DNA from 3 places in the Nocardia sp. NPDC058658 genome. Region 1 is predicted to be linked to each of the others. Evidence: riboswitches for the same ligand, from Rfam matches in the RefSeq annotation. Region 1 holds a riboswitch; each other region holds the start of a gene.
The links. Region 1 has a riboswitch for S-adenosylmethionine ahead of ACFWUP_RS18755 (amino acid ABC transporter permease). Riboswitches for the same ligand answer to the same signal wherever they lie in the genome.

Region 1 (11,740 bases):
CCCGAGCGCCGATCCGACGACCAGGGCGATCCCGACCGCGGTGAGCGTGGCGGTGAGCGAGAGGCCCGCACCGTGCACCATCCGCGTGTAGAGGTCGCGCCCGAGATTGTCGGTGCCGAACCAGTGCGCCACACTGGGCGCCTGGAACTTCTCGGCGGGTACCCCGGTCAGCGGATCGCCGGAGGCGAACACCGAGGGTGCCACCGCCCAGCCGACGGCGATCACGAGCACGACACCGGCGAACACGAGTCCGAGATGTCCGCGTGTCCAGCCGAGCACCTGGGCACTGCGAAATCGGCGCGAGGAGACGGATCTCGCGACGGGTCGATCAGCGACTGACTCACGTCGAACCAGAACGTCAACCATGTTCGCTCCCTTCGGAATCGGTGGCGGGGGTCCGGGTGGATCGCCGCGTTCCGGTGATGCGCGGATCGAGCAGCGGATAGAGCAGGTCGACCGCGAGGTTCACCGCCACGAAGATCAGCGCCGACAGCAGCACCACCCCCTGGACGACGGGGATGTCCTGATTGAGCACCGAAGTCTGGGTGAGCCGGCCGACGCCCGCGCGGGCGAACACCGACTCCACCACCACCGACCCGGCCAGCATGGTGCCCACCAGCACGCCGGCGATGGTGAACGCGGGCACGCTCGCCAACCGGGCGATATGGCGGCGCTGCACCCACCACCGCGACGCCCCCTTGGCCAGCGCCACCTCGGTGAACGGCTGGCGCCACGTCTGTTCGAGCCCGGCGGCCAGTACCTGGGCCAGCACCGCCCCGATCGGCAGGGCCAGGGTCAGCGCGGGCAGCAGGGTGCCGCGCAGGCCGGTGCCGCCGAAGGCGGGGAACCAGTGCAGGCGGAACGAGAACAGTTGCAGCAGGAGCAGGCCGGTCCAGAACGTCGGCACCGAAACGCCCAGTGGGGGAAGCGCGCTCAGGGTGTTGCGCAACCACGGGCGCCGCGTGTAGGTGGCGGCGAAGGCGAGCATTGTGCCGCCGATGACGGCGAAAAGCAGCGCCAGCGCGGCCAATCCGAGCGTGTGGGGGAGCGCGTCGCCGAGGGCTTCGGTGACCGGTTGCCCGGTGTTGATGGAGCGGCCCAGATCACCGGTGACCGCATTGCCCAGCGCGGTCACATATTGCTCCCACAGCGGCTTGTCCAACCCGTAGCGGGCCTGCATTTCGGCGACCGCCGCGTGGTCGACCGGCGTGCCGGTGCCTGCGCTGTCGGCCGCCATCGACACCGGATCTGCGGGCAGCAGGTACAGCACCACGAACGAGATCGTGAACGCCGCCCACAACACCCAGACCGCCTGCAACACACGCGAACCCAGGTACCGGGCGGTCCCACTGCCTGCCGAGTTGCGTCGGCCGACGCGCAGACCCCGGAAACCGCCGCGAATCCCCGCGTCCCGCGAATCCACGTCCGAGCCGCTCATCAGTGCCCGCTCAACCAGGTGTCGAAGAACTGCAGTCGGGCCGAGGCCTCGAACTTCAGATCCTGCGTGTGCGCGGCCGCGCCGATCGCCTGGGACAGCTCGATCGTGGGGATGTAGAGCCCGTTGTCGAGGATCAACCGCTGAGCGGTTTTGATGAGTTCCGCGCGTGCGGCCGGATCGCTGGTGGCGAGTTGTTTGTCGAGGGTCTCGTCGAGTGCCGGAATCGGGCCTCGCGCATTGAGATTGCGTCCGGTCAGCGAGAACAAGGTACGCAGGATGTCACCGTCGGCGCGGGTGTTGTTGCCATAATTCGAATCGAAGTCCTTGGCGTTCTGGCGCGCCGTCCATTCCGGCGTCGACACCAGATCGAGCTTCAGTTCGACGCCCACCTGCCGCAATTGCTGCTGCACCAGTTCCAGGATCGCCTGATTGCCTGCGAAAACCTGGCTGAATGTCACCGAAAAGCTCAGTCGCTCACCGGCTTTTGTCCTTATTCCGTCGGGACCGGGAACCCAGCCCGCCTGCTCGAAGATCGACTTCGCCTTGGCCGGGTCGTAGGCCAGCGCGGCCGACAGATCCGTGTAGCCGGGGGTCGTCGCGGCCAGGATCGATGTGGCCGTTTTGAACTGCGGCCCGAGGACCGTGTCGACGAGCTGCTGACGATCCAGTGCCGGAAGCAGCGCCTGGCGCACCGCCGGATCGCGCAGTGGACCGCGAGTCACGTTGAGGGAGAACCCGAATGGCGTGCCGGGGTTGGAGGTGGACAGCACCCGGCCACCGGTCGCTTCGATCTGTGGTGCGTCCTGTGGCAGCGCGTCGCTGATCGCGTCGAGCTGGCCTGACGCCAGGCTGCCGGTGCGCACCCCTGATTCCGGGACGACGGTGAACTCGATCCGATCCAGGTAGGACTCGCCCTCGTGTGCGAAAACCGCGGAACCCCAGTGGTATCCGGCGCGTTTCGTCAGCGTGGCGGAGGTGTCCTGCTTCCATTCGGCGTAGGTGAACGGTCCGCTGCCGATGGTGTCGCCGGCGCAGCGAGCTTCCACCGGTCTGGCATTGGTCGACTGGCTCAGGATGCCGAGCTGCGAAGTCGAGGAAGCCTGGAGGAACTGGGCGTTGGGCTGACTGAATTCGACTCGCGCGGTGAGCTTGTCGACCGCCGTGGTGCCGACGTAGTTGGTGAGGTAGCTCGTCCCGAGTGGAGCCTTCGCCCCGCCAAGCTTGATCACCGCGTCGAACGTGTCGCGCACCGAGTCGGCGGTCAGCGGGGTGCCGTCGCTGAAGCTCACCCCGTCGGCCAGCTTGAACGTGAACACCTTCGAATCCGGGCTGACCTCCCAGCTTTCGGCCAACCACGGAGTGATGGCCCCGGTCTTCGGATCCTGGTCGGTCAGCGAATCGACGATCTGGCGAGTCACATAGATGGTCTGGTTCGAGCCGGCCTGCGCCGGGTCCGAGCAGGTGGGCGCCTGCGAGAGCCCGTAGCGCAGGGTGCCGCCGGGCTGCGGCGGACCGGCCTGGTCACCCTGATCTCCGGTGCCGCTCCCGCACGCCACCACAGTGGTCGCGGCGGCGAACACACCGGCGAACGCGGCGAGACGATGTCGAATCACTTGATAGCTCCAGACAATTCACGGCCTGCGGCCAGCGGACGGCTCGGAATGCGGCGGCGCAGCTCGGGCGCCACCTCGGCCTGGAACAGCTCGAGACTGTCCAGGTAATCGGCTTCGGTGCGGCCGTCGCGTTCGGCGGACAGGTGGATCACCTCGTGGCCGAACTGCTCGTGATAGCGGCCGACCTTGTCGATCACCTGCTCCGGGCTGCCGACCAGCGCCGACGAGCGGGCGATGAAGTCCTCGACGGTCTCGAACACCACCGGATTGCCGACCTTGCGCTGCAACGCGGTTCGCGCCTCGAACAGCGGGCGGAACACCTCGACGGCCTCCTGCGAGGTCCGGGCGACATGGAAACCCGCCGTGCCCGCGCCGACCAGGGCGTCGGCCGGGGCGTGACCATAGTGCGCCCAACGTTCACGGTAGTGGTGGATCAGCTCGGCGTACGGCTCGATCGGGTTGGTGACATTGGCCGAGAACACCGGATCACCGTGGCGCGCGGCCAGTTCCACCGACTCCCGGCTCGTCGCACTGCCGTGCCAGATCCGCACACGCGGCTGCAACGGTCGCGGCAGCGCCTTGGCCGAGGTGAGTGACGGCCGGAACTGTCCCGACCACGTCACCTCTTCGCTGTCCCACAGTGCCCGGAACAGTTCGTACCCTTCACGATTGCGCTCCCACTGGTCCTCGGTGGTGACGTGATAGAGCTGCGCCTGCGCCGCCCCGTTGCCCTTGCCGATGATCAGCTCGAGCCTGCCCTCGGACAGGTTGTCGAGCGTGGAGTAGTCCTCGAACGCGCGCACCGGATCGAGCAGGCTCAAGGTGGTGACCGCGGTGAACAGGCTGATCCGCGACGTGACCGCGGCGATATGGCTCAGCACCACCGGGGGAGCGGCGGACAGGAACGGGTCCTCGTGGCGCTCGCCGACGGCGAATCCGTCGTAGCCGAATTCCTCGGCGCGCCTTGCCTGTTCGATCACCTCGTGCAGGCGCTCACGCGTTGTCGGGACCACGCCGGTGACCGGATCGGGTACCCGGGTGATCAGTGTCATCAGCAGGAATTTCATGCGCGGGCTCCTGACCTGGAGAACGAACTCATGCGGTGGGCTTCTTCGGCAGGCCGGGCGGATTGACGCGCGACTCGGTGACCTTCTCCGAATCCAGGCCCCAGCGGTCGAGGACCTTCTGGTAGTTGCCGTCGGCGATGGCGTCGACCAGGGCCTTGTGCACGGCGGTATTGAGGCCGCTGTTCTTCTTGGTGAGCACCGCGATCTCCCCCTGCAGGGCGTCGCCTGCACCGGAGAAGGTGGCGATGAGCTTGGTTTCGCCGGTGGTCGTGGAGTGATAGACGCCGGTGGGATTGGGGCCGATGTAGCCGTCGAGGCGTTTCGAGGCCAGCGCCAGGTAGTAGTCGGTGATCTGCTGGTAGTAGGCGATGTCGATCGGCGCGAGGCCCTCGGCGACGTTCTGCTCGTTCCACTTCACGAGCAACTGTTCCTGATTGGTGCCCGCGCCGACACCGATGCGCTTGCCCACCAGGCTCTTGCGGTCGGTGAAGACCAGCGAACTGTCCTTCGGCACCTCGAGCGCGACATTGTCCTTGCGGTAGGTCGCGAAGTCGTACTTCTCTTTGCGCTCCTCGGTGACGGTCACGTTCGAGATGAACGCGTCCACCTCACCGGAGTCGACACGCACGAAGTTCTGCGTCCAATCGGCCACCTGCACATCCAGTTTCAGCCCGAGCTTGTCGGCGACCAGGGAGGCGAAGTCGACTTCGGATCCGACGACCGTCTTGTTGTCGGTGGCGTAGAACCGCAGCGGCGGCGCCGACGTACCCGCGCCGGTCACCACGAGGGTGCCGCGATCCCGAATCGCCTGCGGCACTTCGGCGGCGATCGCGTCGACCTTCGCCGCACGCACCCGTCCCTCCTGGGTCGGCGAAAGATCGAAGGTGACCGCGCCCGCCTGCACGGTGTCAGCGGACTCGGGATCGGCGCAGCTCGCGGTCAGCAGGGTGGCCGCGGAAATGATGCCGATCAGTGTGGAGAGCTTCATCAGTGTCGAAACCTGTTCGTGGGAAGGGTTACTCAGCGCACGCGCGACAGGAATGCCTGCGTGCGTGGATGTTCGGGATGGTCGAGGACCGTGGCGGCGTCGCCCTGTTCCACGATCTGTCCCTCGTCGAGGAAGACGACCGTGTCGGCGACCTCACGGGCGAACCCGATTTCGTGGGTGACGATCACCAGGGCGGTGCCGGTGGAGGCGAGATCGCGGATCACGGCAAGGACCTCGCCGACCAGTTCCGGGTCGAGTGCGGAGGTGGGTTCGTCGAACAGGATCAGCTGCGGTTTCAGAGCCAGGGCCCGCGCGATGGCGACACGCTGCTGCTGTCCGCCGGAGAGCCTGCGGGGGTAGGCATCCGCGAAATCGGCGAGTCCCACCCGGTCGAGGAGCTGTTTCGCCTCGGTGACCACCTCAGCGCGCGGACGACCCTGCGACGCGACCGGGGCCAGCACGACATTGTCGAGCACCGTGAGATGCGGGAACAGGTTGAACTGCTGGAACACGAAGCCGATCCGGCTGCGCTGGGCGCGCACCGCGTGGTCGGGCAGCGGACGCAGTGTGTTGCCGCGCTGCCGGTAGCCGATCAGTGTGCCGTCGACGTGCACGGTGCCCGCGTCCTGCGCCTCGAGGTGGTTCAGCACCCGCAGCAAGGTGGACTTGCCCGACCCGGACGGCCCGATCAACGCCACCACCTCGCCGGTGCGCACCGCCAGATCGACACCGCGCAACACCTCGGCTCCGTTGTAGGACTTACGGATTCCCCGTGCCTGTACCGCGGCGGTCATCGGGTGGCTCCTCGGGGTGCGACGGCGATCTCGGTGACCTTGGCGCGAACCCGCTGCCACGGTGTCGGCGGCAACTCACGCTGCGCGCCCTTGGCGTAATGGCGTTCGATGTAGAACTGGACGATCGTCAGCGCGGTGGTGAGCACGATGTACCAGGCGGTGGCCACCATCAGCAGCGGCACCACCCGGCCGTTGCGGCCGAAGATCACCTGCACCTGGTAGAACAGCTCGGCGATCGCCATCACCGACACGATCGAGGTGCCCTTGAACAGGCTGATCACCTCGTTGGCCGCATTCGGCAGGATCGAGCGCATCGCCTGCGGCAACACGATGGTGCGGAACTGCCGCCAGCGCGGAATACCCAGCGCCGCAGCGGCTTCCAACTGCCCGCCGTCGACGGCGAGCAGACCGGCCCGGATCAATTCGGCCGAATACGCTGCCTGATGCAGGGCCAAGCCGATTACCGCCGCGGTGAAACCGCTGATCACGCCGTTGACTTCGAAGTCGAAGAACGCGGGCCCGAACGGAATGCCCACCGACAGCCGGGGGTACAGGTAGGCGATGTTGAACCAGAACAGCAGCTGCACGATCAGCGGGATCGAACGGAACGCCCAGATGTAGGTCCAGGCGATCACCCGCAGCACGGGATTGTTCGACACTCGCCCGATCGCGAGCAGGGTGCCGATCGCGAAACCGAGGACGGTGCCCCACAGCGTCAGCTCGAGGGTGACCTGGAGGGCGGCCAGCACCGACTTCGCGGTGAAGTACTGGGCGAAAGTGCCCCAGTCCCAGCCAGGATTGGTGATCAGGCCGTGAGCGAACTGTGCCACCAGCAGCAGCGCGATCACCGCTACGACCCACCGCCACGGGTGCCAGGATCCGGCGATCCGGGGTAGGTCGCCTGCGGATTCCAGCTCAGCGGGCGCGTCGCCAGGCGGGGCGGTCTCGGCGCCGGAGACAGTGGACGCGGTCAGCACGAAAAACTCCTCCATCGATCCCGGCAGAAGCACCCGCACCCTCGAAGGGCGGGTTGCTGCGACGTCGTAGAGCCGGGTCTCTCGGTCGCTCTGGATGGTTGTGCTCGCCGGCCTCGCGGCCCGAGCTGAATCAGCATGTGACACAGGTGTCGTGGTCGCAACGGTAGAAATCAGCGTGAGCGCAGGGGTTGGAACCGGCCGCCGGGGTGGCCACAATTGCCCCGGTTCGGTTCGCTGTGGGATTGCGACGCGCCGAACGGTCGGTTACTTCACCTCTCCTGATTCACCCATCGCAGGCGGTAGCGTCGGCCTTCTCTGCGTCGATGAGGAGTACGTCGTGAACATGGGGCGTCGTTGCACCACACTGACCGCGCTGACGGCCTGCGCCGCCGCGCTGCTGCTGACCGCGCCATCGGCCGCCGCTGAACCGGCCGCGCCGGTGACGCCCGCCGTCACCAGGGACGCGCCGAGCACCACTCCAGCCGCGGGTCCGGGCGATCTCCTCGGCGCCTACCAGACCGTCGTCGAGACGCTGAAAGCCATGGGTATTCAGCCGTTCCTCTATCCGACGGTCGCCGCGAACTGCACCGGTGACGGCGCGGGCCTCGTCCCGGCGGTCGCGGGTGCGGTGCCGGGTCCGTGGCCGACGAACACGCTGCCCATCCCAGGCCTCGACCTGTCGGCGGTGAAGTCCGGCCAGACGCTGTTCACCTTCCTGCCCTACGGACTCGCCCCCGACACGGCCGCCACGAAGACCTCCGGGATGCAGGTGGCCTGGCTCAACATCAGCACCGGCCGCGGCGGGATGGCTTCGATGGGGCCCATCGCCGACATCGTGCGGGCGATGGTTCCGCCCGAGGTTCCTGTCGAACTGCGGCCGCTGGCTGAAAACGCGATTCGCGACTTTCTCTTCGCCGCTGTTCCCGTCGGTGGCGTGCGTGCGGTGCCTGTGGACACTGGGCGTGGCACTGTGCTGGCTGCCGTCTTCGGAACCACTGACAACGCGGGGCGGTCGTGCTTCTTCTTTCCGACCGTCGGCATCACTGAGGTTCCTTGAAACCTGCCAGGCGCCGTCGCGCGGTTGAGGCACCCTCCGTGGCGACAGTCGTTCGCTTATGGAGCGGTGAAGATGTCGTGTGTGCCTATTCGCCGCCAGATCACAGGGGCCTCACCCGTCGTCACCGAGTCGCCGTAACTGAACGTCGCGCGCCCGTCCGGCGCCCACGTCATCTCCCAGATGTTGTCGTAGCCCTTCATCTTCTTGACGCGCAGTCCAGGGCGGAACCCGGCTCCGGCGCGCAGATCTTCGACCAGGATCGACACCGATCGTAGGTAGGCTACTTGCTGATCGCGAGTCAACTTTTGCCAATCTCGGGTGAAGAGCGTCAACCAGGCATAGGGGGGCATCAGTGCCGCTCGGGCTGGATCTCGGCCAGGTCGATGCCTGCGGAGGCGGCCAGTCCTCGCAAGAACGAGTCACCGTCTTCGAAGACCTCGTGCGGGACGCCCGCGGCCAGTTCCTGGTCAGCTTCTTGCTCTTTGCGCTGCCATTCCGGGGTAAAGAACCATGCCTGATCGACCGGGATCGACCGATAGCCGCGCACCGTGACATCACCAGCCTCGCTGACCGTGAATTCCAGTTCGTCATCCTCGCGAACATGCAGGACGGCACGGATTTCCTGAGGCAGAGTCACTTGATGGCGACTGCCTCGGATGCGTGCACGGACGCTCATCGCGGTCATGCCACAGGGTAGCGCGGTGCAACGGTGCTACAGAAGTCGACGGCCGCCAATTGTGTCGACAAGCTGGTACTCGGTCAGGCGCGGCGGGCGATGGCCTCGTCGGGAGCGACCAGGGGGCGCTGCTTCCAGCGGAGGCGGCCGGTTTGGTGGCGGTGGTGGGAGCGGGTCCACAGGGATAGGTAGTGGGCCACTGCTACCGGGTGGGCCAGGGCTGAGGCTAGGTCGGAAGGTGTTGGGGGGCGGCGGGTTTCGATGGTGCGGGCGGTGAGGCGGCTGGTGACTGCGGCCAGGTAGCCGAGGATTCCCGCGCGGCGGGTTCGGCCGCGGCCGAGTAGGGCGGCCAGTGGGGGGATCCAGTAGGCGAGGGCGGCGAGGATGCCGATGACGGTGCCGGTGTCGCGGCGGCCGCCGTAGGCGGACCAGAGCCAGCGGGTGTAGCCGTCGGTGAGTTCGGCGGGGCCGGTGTACATGCGGGTGCTGGCGGCCGGGCCGGCGGTGACCAGGGCGGTGCGGTGGCCTGCTCGGCGCATCGAGCGGGCCAGGTCGAGATCTTCGGTGGCGCTGGCGGCTACGGCCGCGTGCCCGCCCGCGGCGCGGTAGGCCTCGGCGTCGACGGCGAGGAACTGGCCGCAGGCGACGGCGGTCGAGGGGCGCAGGCTGTGGTTGGCGGGGCCGACGGGCAGGGTCGATGCCCATGACCAGGCGAGCAAGGGCTGGACCAGGCGTTCGGTGGTCGAACCCGCTTCTTGGATCGGCCAGGCCGAGACCAAACCCGCTCCGCGCCTGCGCAATTCGGTGACCGCTGCCGCGACGGCGTGGGGTGCCAGGCGCACATCGGCGTCGACGAAGACCAGGGCCGCCGCGTCGGTGCGGGCGGCCAGGCGCGCGCACGCGGCGGCCTTGCCGGTCCAGCCGGGAGCGGGATGGGCGGCCGAACGCAGGACAGTAAAACGTTCGTCACCGGCGATCGCGGCCAGGGCGGCGTCGTAGGTGCCGTCGGTGGAGGCGTCGTCGAGGATCAGCACGTGCAGGCGGGGGACGCCGGTCTGGGCCCGCAGGTCGGCGATCAGGGCGGGCAGGCGCTCGGCTTCGTCGCGGGCGGGCACGCAGACAGTGACCGGTTCGATCACGCCTGCGACGCCGCGCGGCAGGGTACGCAGGGTGAGCAGGTTGTAGGCGGCGGTGCTCGCGCCGAGCGCGGCAAGGCCGGTGCCTGCCCAGGTCAGGTAGCGGGCCGCCGCGCCCATGTCAGCGGCCCAGTCTGCGTTGGGAGATCTCGCGCCACATCTCCGAGGGGGAGAAACCGCCGCGGGGGGCGTGTGGTGGGGCGGGGTTGCGGTCGCGGAACGCCAGCCCGGCGATCAGCGCGGCCACGGCGAGGGTGATGCCGCCGACGATGCCCGCCCAGCCCGCGAACGAGCGGGTGTTGGGGTCGGCGTATTTGACCTCGGCGCGCAGGGTGGACACCTCACCGGCGGGCAGCTTCCACGACACGGTGTTCTCGCTGTTGGCGGTTTCGCGGGTGCCGTTGGTCTTGGCGACGCGCGCGGGGAACGCGATGGAGAACTGCACGTCCGAGCCGTGCGGCGGCACCGATTCCAGATTGACCCGGCCGGTGAGACTCACCAGGTCACCACTGCGCTGGAACTCGAGGGTGAACATGCCCTGCGTCTGATCCGACAGTCCACCGAGCTGGCCCACCTCGCCGAAGGACAGATCGTCGAAGAACACCTGGGTGCCGACGTAGCCGTCCTGGTTGTAGTTCTCCACCCGCACTTTCGACGACAACTGGTCCGGCGACTTCAGCTGTGGTCCCTTGTCCTCGGGCCCGGTCGGCACCACCGCGGCGACGATCCGCCCCGACACGCGGTCGTTCGACGACACCCCCATCGACACCTGCACGCGCAGGCACCCGGCCAGCGCGGGCACCAGCAGTGCCAGCAGGACGGCAACGGCCGCGACGCGCCGCGCGGGCACGGAACGGCGTGGCGAAGGAGTGGGCATGTCGGCGACGGGACTCGGCTGCACGGTTGACATCGTGCCAGGCTCAGGCCGCAGAGCCCACACGACGGGCCCACCGACCGCGCCGATCAGGCATTTTCGGGTCGATCCGAGGTGTGTCGGGGCGGGTTCGGGCGCGCACACCGCATCAACAGGGGGATTCCGAGCACGCCCAGACCGCAGAAACCCCAGACCGCCGACGCGGGCAGACCGAGGAACGCCGCGTGCGCGAGGGTCGAGCCGAGCCAGGTCCACGCGAACACCGCGACCGGGACTGCCACCGACCGGTCATGCGGTGGTGCGAGAACTCGATCGAGCAGGGTGAGCAGCACCCCCATGACAGCGGCGACGAGCGCCCAGCCCAGATAGTTCGTGTACGGGATCTGGGGCAGACCGGGAAGCCCGGCGTCGGTGACCGCCCAGGTCCACTGGCCATCGGCGACCATCTGCGGATCGAGGAACAGATCCCACCCGACCGCGCCGAGGGCGAACAGACCCACCCGTCGCACGAGCCTGTCGGACACGAGGATGCCCGCGACGATCCAGATCGGGTACAGCCCACCGGTCCAGGCGAGCGGCACCACCAGCGGAACTTCGGCGAGCGCGGGTCCGAGCCGATCGACGGCGTAGGCATAGCTACCGAACGGGAATCCGGTCGCGGTGCCGATGATCTCGGCGGTGAGCCCCAGGCCGGACACGATGACGAAAAACCCGGTAGCCCACCGCAATCCGCGCGTCGTAGCCGCGTGCAGCAACGCGGTCGCGGCCGACAGCACCACGACAGCCACCGTGATCCGGTCGCGCACCACGCCCGCGCTCAACGGGTACGTGATCTGCACGAACACCAGCGCCAGCGCGGTGGCGGCGGGAATCGCTCGGCAGGGATTTACGCGTAGCCAGTCGCGGATCTCGACGACACCGCGACGCAGTGTCCTCACCCGCCGATCGCGGGCGGTGTCAGTCACCGACGCCACCGAACGACCGACCCGGCGCCCGCGTGCCGAACCGGTGCGCACCGCTGCGGGCACGCGAAGTCGGCACTCTCGGTCGACGGAGTCTGCTGCGACGCGCTCATCGTTTGCGTGGCAGCGTGAACCGGGACTTTCGGCGATCGCCGAGA
Region 2 (6,322 bases), on a different contig from region 1:
TTGCGGTGACGGCGGATTGGATGGCGCGGGCCCATTCGCGGGCGCGGGCGAAACCCTCTTCGTCGATGGTCGCCTGCACACCGTTGGGGCCCGACAGTTCCAGCAGGTAGGTGACGGGGGTGGTGTCGTGGAAGGGGATCTCGTGCTGACGCACTTCGGTGCTGTCCCAACGGAATCCGGCCACCCGCTGCCCCGAGCGGTACACGGTGACGCCGTGGTCGAACAGGTCGATGCGGGCGGCGCGGTTCTGCCGGTTGATCACCCCGCGGCGCAGCGCGAGCAGCACGGGCGCGGCGGCGATCACCAGCAGTGCGATACCGCCCTGCCACGCGCCGACCGCGGCCACGATGACGCCGATGGTGGCGATGCAGCCCGCGACGATGCCGCAGCCGCGTACGAAGGTGTCGTCGGCGGGGGTAGCGAGAAAGGTGTCACGGTGCGCGCCGAGATGCTGATACTCCGCCATCAGGTGTATCAACTGTGTCAACGGCACTGCGTGCCGCCTTTCGGCTACGTCCTCCGGCCTGTTCGGAGTGATCACTCGTCCCTCCATGAGGCGTTTTCATCCGCGGCGAAGCGTATGCGAACGGGCGGAATATTGCCACCGGTACAGTTCGGAAATCCTGGCCGCGACCGGGCGGAATGGTTCTGCCGATGGTAAAGCGACGAAGAATCCCGCCGCAGCGCCTTGGTCGTACGGTATGGGCGGCAACTCTTCGAACTGACTAGGGTCGTTGACGTGAGGTTTCTTGACGAAGGCGAGCCCACCGCACCCGTGATCGTGTGCATCCACGGCATTCCGGGTTCGGTCGACTGGTTCGCGGGTGTCGCCGAGCGGATGACGACCGAATTCCGGGTGATCCGGGTCGACATGCAGGAGTTGGGCGCCGACGGCGACTTCGGCGCCGCCGCCCGCACCGCCCCGCTCACCGCCCTGTTCGCCGACCTCGAGCTCACCGATGTGACGGTGGTCGGCCACTCCTTCGGCGCCGAGATCGCCCTGGAACTCGCCGCCACGTCGAGCCGGGTTTCGCGCGTGGTGGTCGTCGGCCAGGCTCCCGACTATCGGGCCGCGCGCATCCCGACCGTCGCGAAGTGGGTTGTCCGCCCGTGGGCGGTTCGCCTGGCCCAGCGTTGGACGCCGGCCCCGGTGATCCGCCTCGGCGGCCGCCCGGGCTTCGCGCCCCGCTTCCGCTACGACTCGGCACCGGGCCTGGCCGAAGCCCTGGTCCGCGACTTCCGTGCCACCCTGCCCGCAGGCCTCGCCTACGCGGTCGGCGCCAGAGCCGACGACTTCGCCGCGGCACCCCTCGATACCCGCGCCGAAGCCCTCGCTCAACCCGTCCTCGTCGTCCACGGCCGCCACGACCACCTCTACGACAGCACCGAAACCCTCGTCCGTTTCGCCGCCGCCGGTGCGCAAACCCATCTCGTGGAACACGCGGGCCACTCACCGCAGGTGGAGCAGCCGGACGAATTCGTCTCCGTGCTCAGCGAATTCATCGCTAGAACCCGCTGACCGCCGAGACCACGAAGGTGTCAGGCACGCCCTGACCCATCGGCCCGCCCTTGTCGAATTGCGACGACACGACAAGCGCCCGATCGCCCGAATGCACCAGCGTCGTAGGAATACTCAGTGTGGGATCGTGGAATTCGCCTGCGCGGGTGGCGGTTGCGCCGTTGTCGGTGAGCGTCCAGCGGCTGATGGTGTTGTCGAGATTGTGGACGATCCACAGCGTGTTGTCGCGCAGCTCCAACCCGTCACCGTTGCGAGCATCGCCGCCGCTCAGCGCTACTTTTCGGATGGGCTCCGCGCCACCGGCGAGATCGATGCGATACAGCTCGGCCGCTGACATCGCGACGACGATCAGATACCGTCCGTCCCGATCGGCCGCAATGCCGTTGAGCGCGAACGCCTTCGGATCGCCGGCCATCGCGGTCAAATCGTAGGCGACAGTTAATTCACTACTGCCGATCGCGGCTTTGTAGACGACATTGCGAACGCTGTCGGTCAAATACGCCGTCCCGTCGGCGCCGAAGTCCAGATCGTTGACGAATCGTGGTGCGGCACCGGGCACGTCGAATCGCGCGAGCAGCGCCCGCGAGCCGGTGTCGTAAACACTCACTCCCACACCGGAATCGATCACCCACAGTCGACCATTCGAATCGACTTTCACCCCGTTCGCCGTCTTCCTCCCGTCGGCACCCGCGGGCAGGAAGACCTCCGCGCGCGCGGCGTTTGCACCCGCGCGATACACCGAACCATCGGCGAACGACCCGACGTAGGTGTCCCCGTTGCGCGGGTCTAGGCCGATGCCCTCGGGGTACACGGCGTTGCCGGGCAATTCGTACGCCGTGCTCAGCGTGGGCGCGGCGGGCGAGGTCCCGCACGCGGCGAGGGTCAGGCAGGCGGCGGCAAGGGTGACGGTTCGCAACATGGTGAAGCCTCTCGGTGATGTAATGGCAAACATCAATCAGTAGGCAGTAACGTAGATTAGAGTCGTTATGATCGTCAACAGGGTTACGAATTGATGGGCGGATATCATGCACGCATGACGTCCATGCCCGCCGCCGAGAGGCTCGGCTCGTACCTCAAGCGGGCCGAGCAAGCCCTGATCGCGACGAAGACGGCCGCGCTGAAACCGGCAGGCCTGACCGTCCCGCAGTACAGCGCGCTGATGTACCTCGCGGAGAACCCCGGCATCTCGGCCGCCGCCTTGGCGAGGCTGGCGGGCGTCACCCCGCCGACGATGAACACTGTCCTGACCAACCTGCAGGACCGCGGCCTCGTCGATCGCACCCCCCACGAGTGGCACAAGAACGTGCTGGAAACCCGCCTCACCGAGCAGGGTCGTGCGGTGATGAACGACGCCGACGCGCGCGCGATCGCAGTGGAGCGCACCCTCGCCGAGCAATTCACCGCAGCCGAGCTGGCGGTGTTGCGGGAGCTGCTCACCCGCAGCACGCAGGCGCTCGACGAGATCCGCGACAACCCGGCGTGACGAAAAAAGCCCGCCGGATGGTCTCCGGCGGGCTTTGAAGAACTTCAGGTCAGCTCTCTACGGCGACCTTCACCTTGCTCAGCGTCTCCTGCATTCCCGCAATCAGATCGGCTTCGAACTTCTGCTCGCCGCCCATGGCGACCTTGATCGTCTTGACCAGCCAGCCGGGCAGGCCCTTGGGATCGACGGTGCGGGTCTCGACGACGCGCGTGCCGGTAGCGGTGGGGGAGAGTTCGTAGGTCCAGGTCGTGCGGTTCTCGTTCATCCGGAAAGCGAACGCCGTGTTCGGCTCGAAGCGCACGATCCGCGAGGTGGTCGGGTAGATCTTCCAGCCGACCTTGTTGACGTTGACGGTGAACGCGCCTTCGCGCACGCCGCCGACCGCGACCATCTTCACCGTCGTCGGGCTGAACTCGGACATCCGGCTCAGATCGGACAGGACCGACCAGACCTTCTCCGGCGATGCGGCGATGTCGATGCTGGCTTCGAGAGTGTTCGGCAACGGTGCCTCCGGGATATACGTGACGGACTGTCACGCTCAGCATAGGCACCTGGTTTCCGCCCTACCTCCGCCCGTGGGCGGATTTTTCGCATGCTGGTCGGAAAGGTTTTCAAAATTATTGCGGCCGTTTACCTTTCGGAGCACGGTCACGAGTTCCAGCATCGAGCCCCGGCTTGCTGGGCGGCAACCCTCCAGCGGCGGCGGGGTGCTCCGGGTGACGACCGGATGGCGGGACTCACCTGCTGTAAGCGTCTTTCTGGAGGTCTATCCATGTCTGTAGTCCAACTCGACGCCACTCGCGCCCCGGAAGCGGTGGCGACCGCGTTCGTCGTGGTGGCCGACCGTTTCCTCGGGATCACCGCGGACGAGCGGGTACACACCGTCTCGGGGCTGGTGGCGCTGTTGCGCAGCGGTCGGTTCGTCGATCAGGAACTGGCCGTTCACCTGGGCCAGGGCATCACCCGTCACGATCTCGACTACCTGGAGCACGTGGCGGCCGTGCACGCACCGCAGGCGCGAGTCCGGGTGGTCGGCGAGATCGCCGAGCCTGCGCGCAGGCACCATGTGCACAAGTACCAGCACTCCAATGTGCTGTTGGCGGGGCTGCGGCGTATCGAGGAGAACGCCTTCGAAGCGGATCTGCGTCTGGACAGCGACAACGAACTGCTGCTCGACCACCAGACCGGTGAGCACGTGCAGGGCATTGTGGTGATCGAGGCGGTGCGGCAGCTGTTCCTTGCCGCGTTCGAACTCGAGTACGGGGTGCGCAGGCCGCAGGAGCACTTCTACATCGTGTGGAACAACGTCGACCTGCGGTTCACTTCGTTCCTGTTCCCGCTGCCCGCGACGCTGCACGCCCAGCTCACGCCGATCTCGATCGACGATCCGGGCAAGCTGCAGTTCGTCATCGAGACCGAGGTGCGCCAGTTCGACAAGACCGTCGCCGGCTCGCGTATCGAGTTCACCGCGCTGCCCAACGACCGGATCGCCCAGATCGAACGGGCGAAGGCGGCCAAAGCGGTCACCGCGCATCTGGGGGTGCCTGCGTGAGCGGTCAGCGCCCGAGGGCTGCGTTCTTCGACGTGGACGAAACCCTGATCACGGTGAAGTCGATGTTCACTTTCCTGCGATTCTGGCTCGCCGAGAACGGTGACGACGGCAGCGAATACGCCCGTGTCACCGACGATCTCAAAGCCAGGGCCGAGGCCGGTGCGCCGCGCGAGGAGATCAACCGGGAGTACTACCGGACCTACCGCGGTGTCGAGTACGCCGCGCTGGTGGCGGCCGGTCAACGCTGGTTCGACGAGTTCGCGGCCGAGGGTGCCGCGTTCTATGCCGATGCGGTGCAGGCACTGCGGGAGCACCGGGACTCCGGGGTTCGCACGGTACTGCTGTCCGGTTCTTTCGCACCGGCGATCGCACCCGTGGCCGCCGCGGTAGGCGCCGACCACATCATCGCCACCGAACCGCTGGTCGACGCGAACGGCGTGCTCACCGGCGAGGTGCGCGAGCCGATGATCGGCGCGGCCAAGGGGGAGGCGGTGGTGGAGTACCTGCGCGAGCACGGCATCAGCGCCAACGACACCTGGGGTTACGGCGATCACGGCACCGACCTGCCGTTCCTCTGGTTGGTGGCCCGCCCCGCCTACCGCGGCACCGACCCGAAACTGGTGGCCGCCGCGCGCAGCGGCACCTGGCGGCACCTGAGCGACCGCCTCGGCGACGCGACCGGCAACGAATTCTCCGATGATCGAAAGGTGGCTTCCGTATGGTGAAGCGTCTGTACGACCTGACCCCCACCACCCAGGGGCCGCTCTACCCGCCCAGTGAAATCGTGGATGCGGCAGGCGATTTCATCGTCGTCGGATTCCTGAACGAGGCCGGTCCCGATGGCTCGGTAGTCCGGCGCTGGGGCCGAGCCGTGGTCGCGGCCGACACCCCACTGCCCACCTTCGGCGAAAGTCTGCCCTACAAGGTGATTCATGAACTGCCGGAAGAACTCTCGGCCGAAGACAGCGACCTGGTCCTGCACACGCTCCCACTCCCGTTGCCCGCCAACAACTATCCCATCGTCTTCGCGCCCGACCAGCTACCGGCGGCCGCCACGGTCACCCGCCCCAGCTACCCCTTCCACGAAGTCCCCATCCCCGACCTGCGCCCCGAAGACGGCCGCAAACTCACCGCCCCCGTCACCCTCGGCGACTGGCTGAAAGCCCGCGGCACAGTGGAAGTCTCGATCACCGACGACGACCGCAACGCCCACTTCGCCTTCGAACTCGCCGGCCTGATCCCCGACTCCCTCTACACAGTGATGTCCCTCCGATCCCACGACCTCGACCCCGAAAACCCCACCCGCCCAGGCCCTCTCGGCATCCCCAACGTCTTCATCACGACCCCCGAAGGCACCGCCACCTACCAGGCCACCCTCCCCAACCCCTTCCCTGACCCGAAAACCCCCGGCGCCAACCGCGTCATCAGCGTCGTCGTCCTCTGGCACAGCTATCAACAGAACTACGGCGGCGCCATAGCCCACTTCGGCCTGGGCGGCGACATCCACGCCCAACTGAAACTCCCCACCCCCACCTTCGAAGAATTCCGCACCCATCCCTGAACCCGATCCGCCCGACGCCCGCATGCCGACCGGCGTGCGGGCGTTCGTGCTGATCCGAGACGTCAGCCGGCCGCCTGGTCGGCCTCGGATTCGTCGGGATACGCGAAGTCCTCGATGGTCCAGGGGTCGGTGGTCCGATCGCGCCAGGCCACGCGGCCCGCGGGGAGCGTGACGAGCTCGGCCAAGGACGAGTCGCCGGCCACCACG
Region 3 (6,322 bases), on a different contig from region 1:
TGGGCCACCCATGCAGTGTCGTAGCCGAGTCGCTCGGCCGACTCGATCTGTTCGAGCGCGTCAGCGTATACCTCGGCCGCGCTCTGGCCGTCGTCGTAGCGAACAAGCCTGGTGAACAGTCCGAGCCGCTTGCTACCCCGTTGACGGCTCCGCGCACCGCCGCCTCCAGCGCGACGTGGCGCTGCCGCCGAGCCACTCACGCGGGCACCTTCCCCAGATAGGCGTCGCGGATCGCGGGGTTGTCCAGCAGCTCGGTAGCACTGCCGTGCAAGACGATTCGGCCGCCCTGCAAGACATTGCCCGAGTGCGCGATCGACAGCGCCAGCTCCGCCTGCTGCTCGACGATGAGGATCGCCAGCCCCAATTCGGAGTTGAGCCGGGCGATTTCGTCCAGCACGCGGTCGACGAACAGCGGGGAAAGGCCCATGGTGGGCTCGTCCATGCAGATCAGCCGCGGCTTGCTCATCAAGGCTCTCGCGAAGGCGAGCATCTGCTGTTCGCCACCGGAGAGGGTGCCCGCCTGCTGGGTACGACGCTCGCGCAAACGCGGAAAGTGTTCGTACAATTCGTCGGCGCGCGCCACCAGCACCGCGCGGCGTTCCTTGCGGATGTACCCACCGACGTAGAGATTCTCCTCCACCGTCATCGCCGGAAACACCCGGCGCGCTTCGGGAACCGAGGCGAGACCGGCCGAGATCCTGGTCGCGGGTGAACTGGTACTCACGTCGACGCCGTCGATCCGCACCGCGCCGGAAGTCGGGCGCAGCAGGCCGAGGGCGGTCTTCATCGTCGTCGACTTACCGGAGGCATTGCCGCCGAGCAGCGAGACGATCTCCCCGGGGCGGACCGCGAGCGAGACCTTGTCCAGGGCAATCGAGGGGCCGTAGTGCACGGTGACCTCGTCGAATTCGAGTATGGGCGTGGACTTTTCGTCAATCGGCACCGACAGTCACCTTCTCTGCTCCGGTCGCGGCGGACGTGCGCGAGCGGCGACGTCCGAGGTAGGCCTCGATGACCCGCTCGTCGTGCTGGATCTGTTCCGGTGTGCCCTCGGCGATGACGCGGCCCTCGTCGAGCACGAGCACCCGGTCCGACAGCGCGTTCACCAATTCCAGCTTGTGTTCGACGAGCACGATCGTCTGCCCGCCCGCTTTCAGCTGGGCGAGTTGCGCCCCGACCTCGGCGGTCTCGGTCTGATTCATGCCCGCCGCCGGCTCGTCGAGCAGCAGCACCGTGGGGCGAAGGGCCAGTGCCCTGGCGATCTCGGTGCGACGGCGGTTGGCGTAGGACAGGGTGTAGGCGTTGTTCTCGGCGCGGGGCGCCAGCCGTTCGGAAAAACGGGCCAACTGGGTGTCGACCAGCGCGTCGGTGGCGCGACGCTCGGCCCGCACCGCCGGCGTCGGCACCAGCGCCAGTGCGGTCTCGGCCAGCAGCGGAAGCCAGCGCAGCACCGGGAATCGCGCCAGCGACTGCCACGGCCGCCCCGCGGTGAGGGTCGTGTGCAGGCCGATCTCGACGTTCTCGCGCACGGTGAGACTGCCGAACACGCGCCCGTTCTGGAACGTGCGCGCGATCCCCGCACCCGCCGCGGCCTCCTGCGAGCCCGCCCGCAGCCGCTTGCCCGCGACCTCGACCGTGCCCGCGTCGGGGCGGAGCAGACCCGAGATGAGATTCACCGTCGTCGTCTTCCCTGACCCGTTCGGCCCGATGATCGACACGAATTCGCCTGGCGCCACGGTGAATTCGACACCGTCGACCGCGTGCACACCACCGAAGGATTTACGCAGCCCCCGCACGGCCAGCACCGGTTCAAGCAGCGACTCTGACACGTTCACTCCTCACAAGAACGCCCTGCGGACGGAACCGGATGATCAGCAGCAGCACCACGCCGTAGAGCAGGATGCGAGCCTCCGGCGCCAGACGCAGCGCCTCGGGAACGCCGATCAGGACCACCGCGCCGAGCACGGCGCCGTAGGGCGAACCGGTCCCGCCGAGCACGAGGATGGTGATGATCAGCAGGGACATGGGCAGGTTGAACACGGTCGGATCGATGTAGCTGTACTGGTGGGCGAGCAGCGCACCGGCGATCCCGGAGAACAGGGCGCTGATCGCGAAAGCCAGCGCCTTGTAGTCGCGCACCGGGACACCGGAGGAACGCGCGGCCACCTCGTCGGCGCCGACCGCGCGCAGGGCGGTGCCAAGGCGCGAGCGCTGTACCCCGACCACCACCGCGAGGGTGACCGCCAGGAACAGCAGGTCGAGCAGATACACCTCGGTGTTCTCGGTGAACTCGTGGCCGAAGACGCTCGGCACCGGAATGCCGAAGATGCCGTAGGAACCACGGGTGAGCGATTCCCAGTTGCGGATCACCGCCACGATCACGATGCCGATCCCGAGCGTGGCGATCGCGACATAGTGCCCGTTGAGATTCCACAGCGGCGCGGCGAGCACCGAGGAGATCACCGCCGCCAGCACTCCGCCGGCGAGCGCGGCGGCCAGGAACGGCCAGTCGTGGTTCACCGTGAGGACGGCCGAGGTGTAGGCGCCGATCGCGATCGGACCGGCCTGCCCGATCACCAACTGCCCGGCCGAGCCCGCCACCAGCGTCATCGACACCGCGACGATCGCGTACGCCAGGATCTGGGTGCCCACCACGATGGCGTAGTCGTCGACCACCAGCGGCACCACGATCGCGGCGACCGCGAACACGATGACCGCATGCCACCAGCGCACCCGCAACTGCCGCCCGATCCCGAGGAAGGTGCCGGTGAGCGGTTCGGCGCTGATCGCGGGCACCTTGGCCAGCAGGCCGCCGGGCCGCAGCACCAGGAACGCCACCAGCACGCCGAAGGTGATCAGGTCGCGGTAACCGTCACCGAAGGTGTAGATGCCGAAGCCTTCGACGATGCCGAGCAAGAACCCGCCGATCACCGCGCCCGGAATGGACCCGAGCCCGCCGATGGTGGCCGCGACGAACCCGGTGAGCCCGGCCAGTGTGCCGCTGTGCGGGGAGATATTGGAGTTGTAGATGCCGACGAAGATGCCCGCCAGACCACCGAGGCCCGACGCGATCGCGAAGGCGAGCAGCTTGATCCGCGCGACCCCGATGCCCATCTGCGCGGCCGCGTCCGGGTCCTGGGCGGTGGCGCGGATGGCCAGGCCGTAGCGGCTGAACCGCAGGAAACCGGCCAGGCCACCCATCACCACGAGGGTGAGCGCGAACATCACCAGGTCGGAGGTGCCGAAACGGACCCCGCCGAGCTGGAAGTTGTTGGTGGGCAACACCTGTGGGAACGGTCGGGTGTCGGGACCGAACACGATCTGGGTCAGGTTCTCGATGATCAACCCAGCCGCCACCGTCGCCAACAGCGCCCCGATGGCCGGTGCCTTGCGCAGCGGATGCACCGCCAGCAGATCGATGAGAATGCCGACGATGGCGGTGGCCGCGACCACGAGCACGATGGTCAGCCACAGAGGAAAGCCCTGCTCGGCGATCAGCCACCAGCCGAGCATGGAACCGAGGGCGAACACCGCGCCGTGCGCGAAGTTGATGACATTGGTGACGCCGAAGATAAGGGTGATGCCCACGGCGAGCAGCGCGTACGCGTTGCCGTGGACCACACCGGCGATGAGTGTGTCGAACATCAGCGGTTGCCGGTCGGCACGAACTTGCCATCCTCGAGCACCAGCTCACGCGGGGACACGCCCTTGGGGCGACGCGTCTCCTGATCGAAAGCGAAAGTGCCCAAACCGATTCCGGTGAACGCGGTCTCGGTCTTCAGTCCCTCGAGGATGCCCTCGCGCGTCGCGCCGCCCTTCTTCGCGGCCTGGACGAGCACATTGACGGCGTCGTAGGCGTAGACGTTGAAGTCGCCCGGATCGGTGTTGAACTTCTTGCGGAACTTGGTGACGAAGTCCTGCACCTTCGGGTCCGGGTCGGCCGGGCTGAAGACGCCGTTGACGATGTCGCCCTCGGCCGCCGCGCCCGCCAGCGAGATGAACTGCGGGGTGTTCTGGCCGCCGAAGAACTGGCCGGAGAAGCCCACGTCACGCAGCTGCTTGACCACCAGCGCGCCGTCGGGGCCGTAACCGAGGTGCACGAACGCCTCGGGGTCGGCTTCGCGGCCCTTGATCAGGATCGGCTTCACATCGGTGGAGTCGGGCAGGATCGGCGAGGAGTACACGACCTCGACACCCTTCTGCGCGGCGAACTTCTCGAACAGGCTGAAAGCCTGCTTGCCCCAATCAGTTTCGAGATAGACGACCGAGACCTTCTTGGCCTTCGTCGACACCCACTGCGCATTGCGTTCCTGGAACACATCGAGGGTGATCGAGGGGCTCCACGAGTAGTTGCCCGCCTTGGTGAAGTCGACGGCGGAGTTGGTGAAGCCGTACTGAACGAGCTTGCCGCGGTTGTAGATCGGCGAGGCCGCGATCGAGGCGGGCGAGGAGAAGTCGCCGAGCTCGGCGATGATGGACTTGTCGTCGACGAACTTGGTGGCGATCGGGACGGTCTGCTTGGGGTCGGATTGCGAGTCCTCCCACTTCAATTCGACCTTGCGGCCGTTGATCCCGCCCGCCGCGTTGATCTCGTCCAGTGCCAGATCGAAACCCTGCTGCCACAGGCGACCGTACTCGGCGGAGGGGCCGGTCTTCGGGCCGGAGATGCCGAAATAGACAGGGCCGTCTGTAGATTCGCTACTGTCACTGCACCCGGCGACCGCAGCCGCCACGGCCAGCGCACCCGCCACAATTTTGAGACCACGGCGCGAGCCGAGAGAGAACTTGCTCATTGCTGGTTTTCCTTCGTGAAGACAGCGCTTGCGATACCCGATCGATATCGCCTGGTCGTCACCCGGGGCACCCCACCGCAAGCGAGGGTTGCCGATCAGCGAGCCGGGGCTCGAACGTGCTGATACTCGTGACCGTGGGCCGAAATCTAGCAGCGGATTCGGGCGTGGCCTTTTCGACTTCGGGGTACTCGATGTGGTTGCGCGGCACTCGGATACGGCGCTAGCTGCGACGATTCGGCGCGGGGTGTTTTGCGATCAGCTCGAGACAAAAACTGCGGCGCGCACTCGACAATCCGCGCAGCGTGCGACAAATCATTGTCGCGGTTCGCCGTGCTCGGTACTTCTTTTCTCATGACCACACTGCTGCACATCAACGCCTCCGCACGCGGCGAACTCAGCCAATCCCGTGCTATCGCAACCACTTTCACCGAAGCGCTCACAGCGAAGGATTCCGACTTGCAGGTCGACACGCTCGACCTGTTCGAAGCCGGACTGCCCGACTTCGGCACCGACGCCGCCGCGGCCAAACTGGCCGTGTTCACCGGCTCCGAACAGACCCCCGAACAGGTCGCCGCCTGGGAACAGGCCCGCACCGTCTTCGACCGGTTCGCCGCCGCCGACCTCTACGTCGTCAACCTCCCGATCTGGAATCACGGCGTGCCCTACATCCTCAAGCAGTACATCGACATCATCACCCAGCCCGGCTGGGCATTCGGCTTCGATCCCGAGGTCGGCTACAGCGGGCTCCTGGAAGGCAAGCGCGCGGTCACGGTGTTCACCAGTGGCGTGCACCAGCCGGGCGTGCCGATCCAGTTCGGCAGCGACTTCGCCACCCCGTTCGTGCACGACTGGTTGCGATTCATCGGCGTGAAGGACGTCGCCGAGATCCGCTTCGCGCCCACCGTGCTCACCGAGGACCCGCAGGTCGGGTTCGCTGCCGCGCAGGAGCGGGCGCGTGAGCTCGCCGGCGACTACTGAAGCGACATGGGCGCCGACGGGGCGGACGGTCGCGACGATCTGTGCCGTCGGGATTCTCGTCGTCGGACAGCTCTACGTGGTGCTGCCGGTGCTCGGCGAGCTGGCCGCGGCGTGGGACACCACCCGCGCCGCGGTGACCTGGACAACCACTGCCTTCGGGCTCGCCTACGGCGCAGGCTTCCTCGTCACCGGCCCGCTGTCGGACCGATGGGGACGCCGCCCGGTGATCGTCGGGGGTCTGGCGGCGACGGCCTTGTCCACCCTTGCGGTGATCGCGGCACCGAGTCTCGGAGCCGGGATCACCGCGCGGGTGGTGCAGGGGTTGACGGCCTCGTTCTTCGCACCGGCCGCGTTCGCCTACCTCGCCGAACGCATCGCGCCGGAGCGCAGGGTCTTTGCCCTGACCTGCCTGACCAGCTCGTTCCTCGGCGCGGGCGTGCTCGCGCAGGTGTTCGCGCAACTCGTCGACGCCGCGTTCGGCTGGCAAGCGGTGTTCGTGGTCGGCGCGGCGGGTTTCGCGATCTCGGCACTGCTGTTGCGGGCGGTACTCG

Region 2: linked by a shared signal. The riboswitch ahead of ACFWUP_RS27265 (AfsA-related hotdog domain-containing protein) and the one ahead of ACFWUP_RS18755 (amino acid ABC transporter permease) in region 1 are both predicted to bind S-adenosylmethionine.
Region 3: linked by a shared signal. The riboswitch ahead of ACFWUP_RS27300 (ABC transporter substrate-binding protein) and the one ahead of ACFWUP_RS18755 (amino acid ABC transporter permease) in region 1 are both predicted to bind S-adenosylmethionine.

The regions. Positions count from the first base shown of each region.
Region 1 covers NZ_JBHXRR010000012.1:72,607-84,346, forward strand. The annotation lists gene ACFWUP_RS18725 (ABC transporter permease) at 1-366, opposite strand, end outside; gene ACFWUP_RS18730 (ABC transporter permease) at 359-1,438, opposite strand; gene ACFWUP_RS18735 (ABC transporter substrate-binding protein) at 1,438-3,051, opposite strand; gene ACFWUP_RS18740 (LLM class flavin-dependent oxidoreductase) at 3,048-4,118, opposite strand; gene ACFWUP_RS18745 (ABC transporter substrate-binding protein) at 4,147-5,106, opposite strand; gene ACFWUP_RS18750 (amino acid ABC transporter ATP-binding protein) at 5,139-5,900, opposite strand; gene ACFWUP_RS18755 (amino acid ABC transporter permease) at 5,897-6,787, opposite strand; SAM riboswitch class I at 6,886-6,978, opposite strand; gene ACFWUP_RS18760 (hypothetical protein) at 7,221-7,934, shown strand; gene ACFWUP_RS18765 (hypothetical protein) at 7,991-8,200, opposite strand; gene ACFWUP_RS18770 (AbrB/MazE/SpoVT family DNA-binding domain-containing protein) at 8,284-8,619, opposite strand; gene ACFWUP_RS18775 (glycosyltransferase) at 8,694-9,866, opposite strand; gene ACFWUP_RS18780 (LppM family (lipo)protein) at 9,868-10,623, opposite strand; gene ACFWUP_RS18785 (carotenoid biosynthesis protein) at 10,710-11,528, opposite strand; gene ACFWUP_RS18790 (phytoene desaturase family protein) at 11,692-11,740, opposite strand, start outside.
Region 2 covers NZ_JBHXRR010000027.1:658-6,979, forward strand. The annotation lists gene ACFWUP_RS27240 (DUF6585 family protein) at 1-493, opposite strand, end outside; gene ACFWUP_RS27245 (alpha/beta fold hydrolase) at 740-1,519, shown strand; gene ACFWUP_RS27250 (SMP-30/gluconolactonase/LRE family protein) at 1,506-2,438, opposite strand; gene ACFWUP_RS27255 (MarR family winged helix-turn-helix transcriptional regulator) at 2,553-3,002, shown strand; gene ACFWUP_RS27260 (SRPBCC family protein) at 3,052-3,504, opposite strand; SAM riboswitch class IV at 3,649-3,761, shown strand; gene ACFWUP_RS27265 (AfsA-related hotdog domain-containing protein) at 3,775-4,554, shown strand; gene ACFWUP_RS27270 (HAD family hydrolase) at 4,551-5,279, shown strand; gene ACFWUP_RS27275 (hypothetical protein) at 5,273-6,115, shown strand; gene ACFWUP_RS27280 (hypothetical protein) at 6,178-6,318, opposite strand.
Region 3 covers NZ_JBHXRR010000027.1:8,283-14,604, reverse strand. The annotation lists gene ACFWUP_RS27320 (LLM class flavin-dependent oxidoreductase) at 1-200, opposite strand, end outside; gene ACFWUP_RS27315 (ABC transporter ATP-binding protein) at 197-943, opposite strand; gene ACFWUP_RS27310 (ABC transporter ATP-binding protein) at 933-1,829, opposite strand; gene ACFWUP_RS27305 (ABC transporter permease) at 1,810-3,645, opposite strand; gene ACFWUP_RS27300 (ABC transporter substrate-binding protein) at 3,645-4,793, opposite strand; SAM riboswitch class IV at 4,813-4,927, opposite strand; gene ACFWUP_RS27295 (FMN-dependent NADH-azoreductase) at 5,145-5,771, shown strand; gene ACFWUP_RS27290 (MFS transporter) at 5,749-6,322, shown strand, end outside.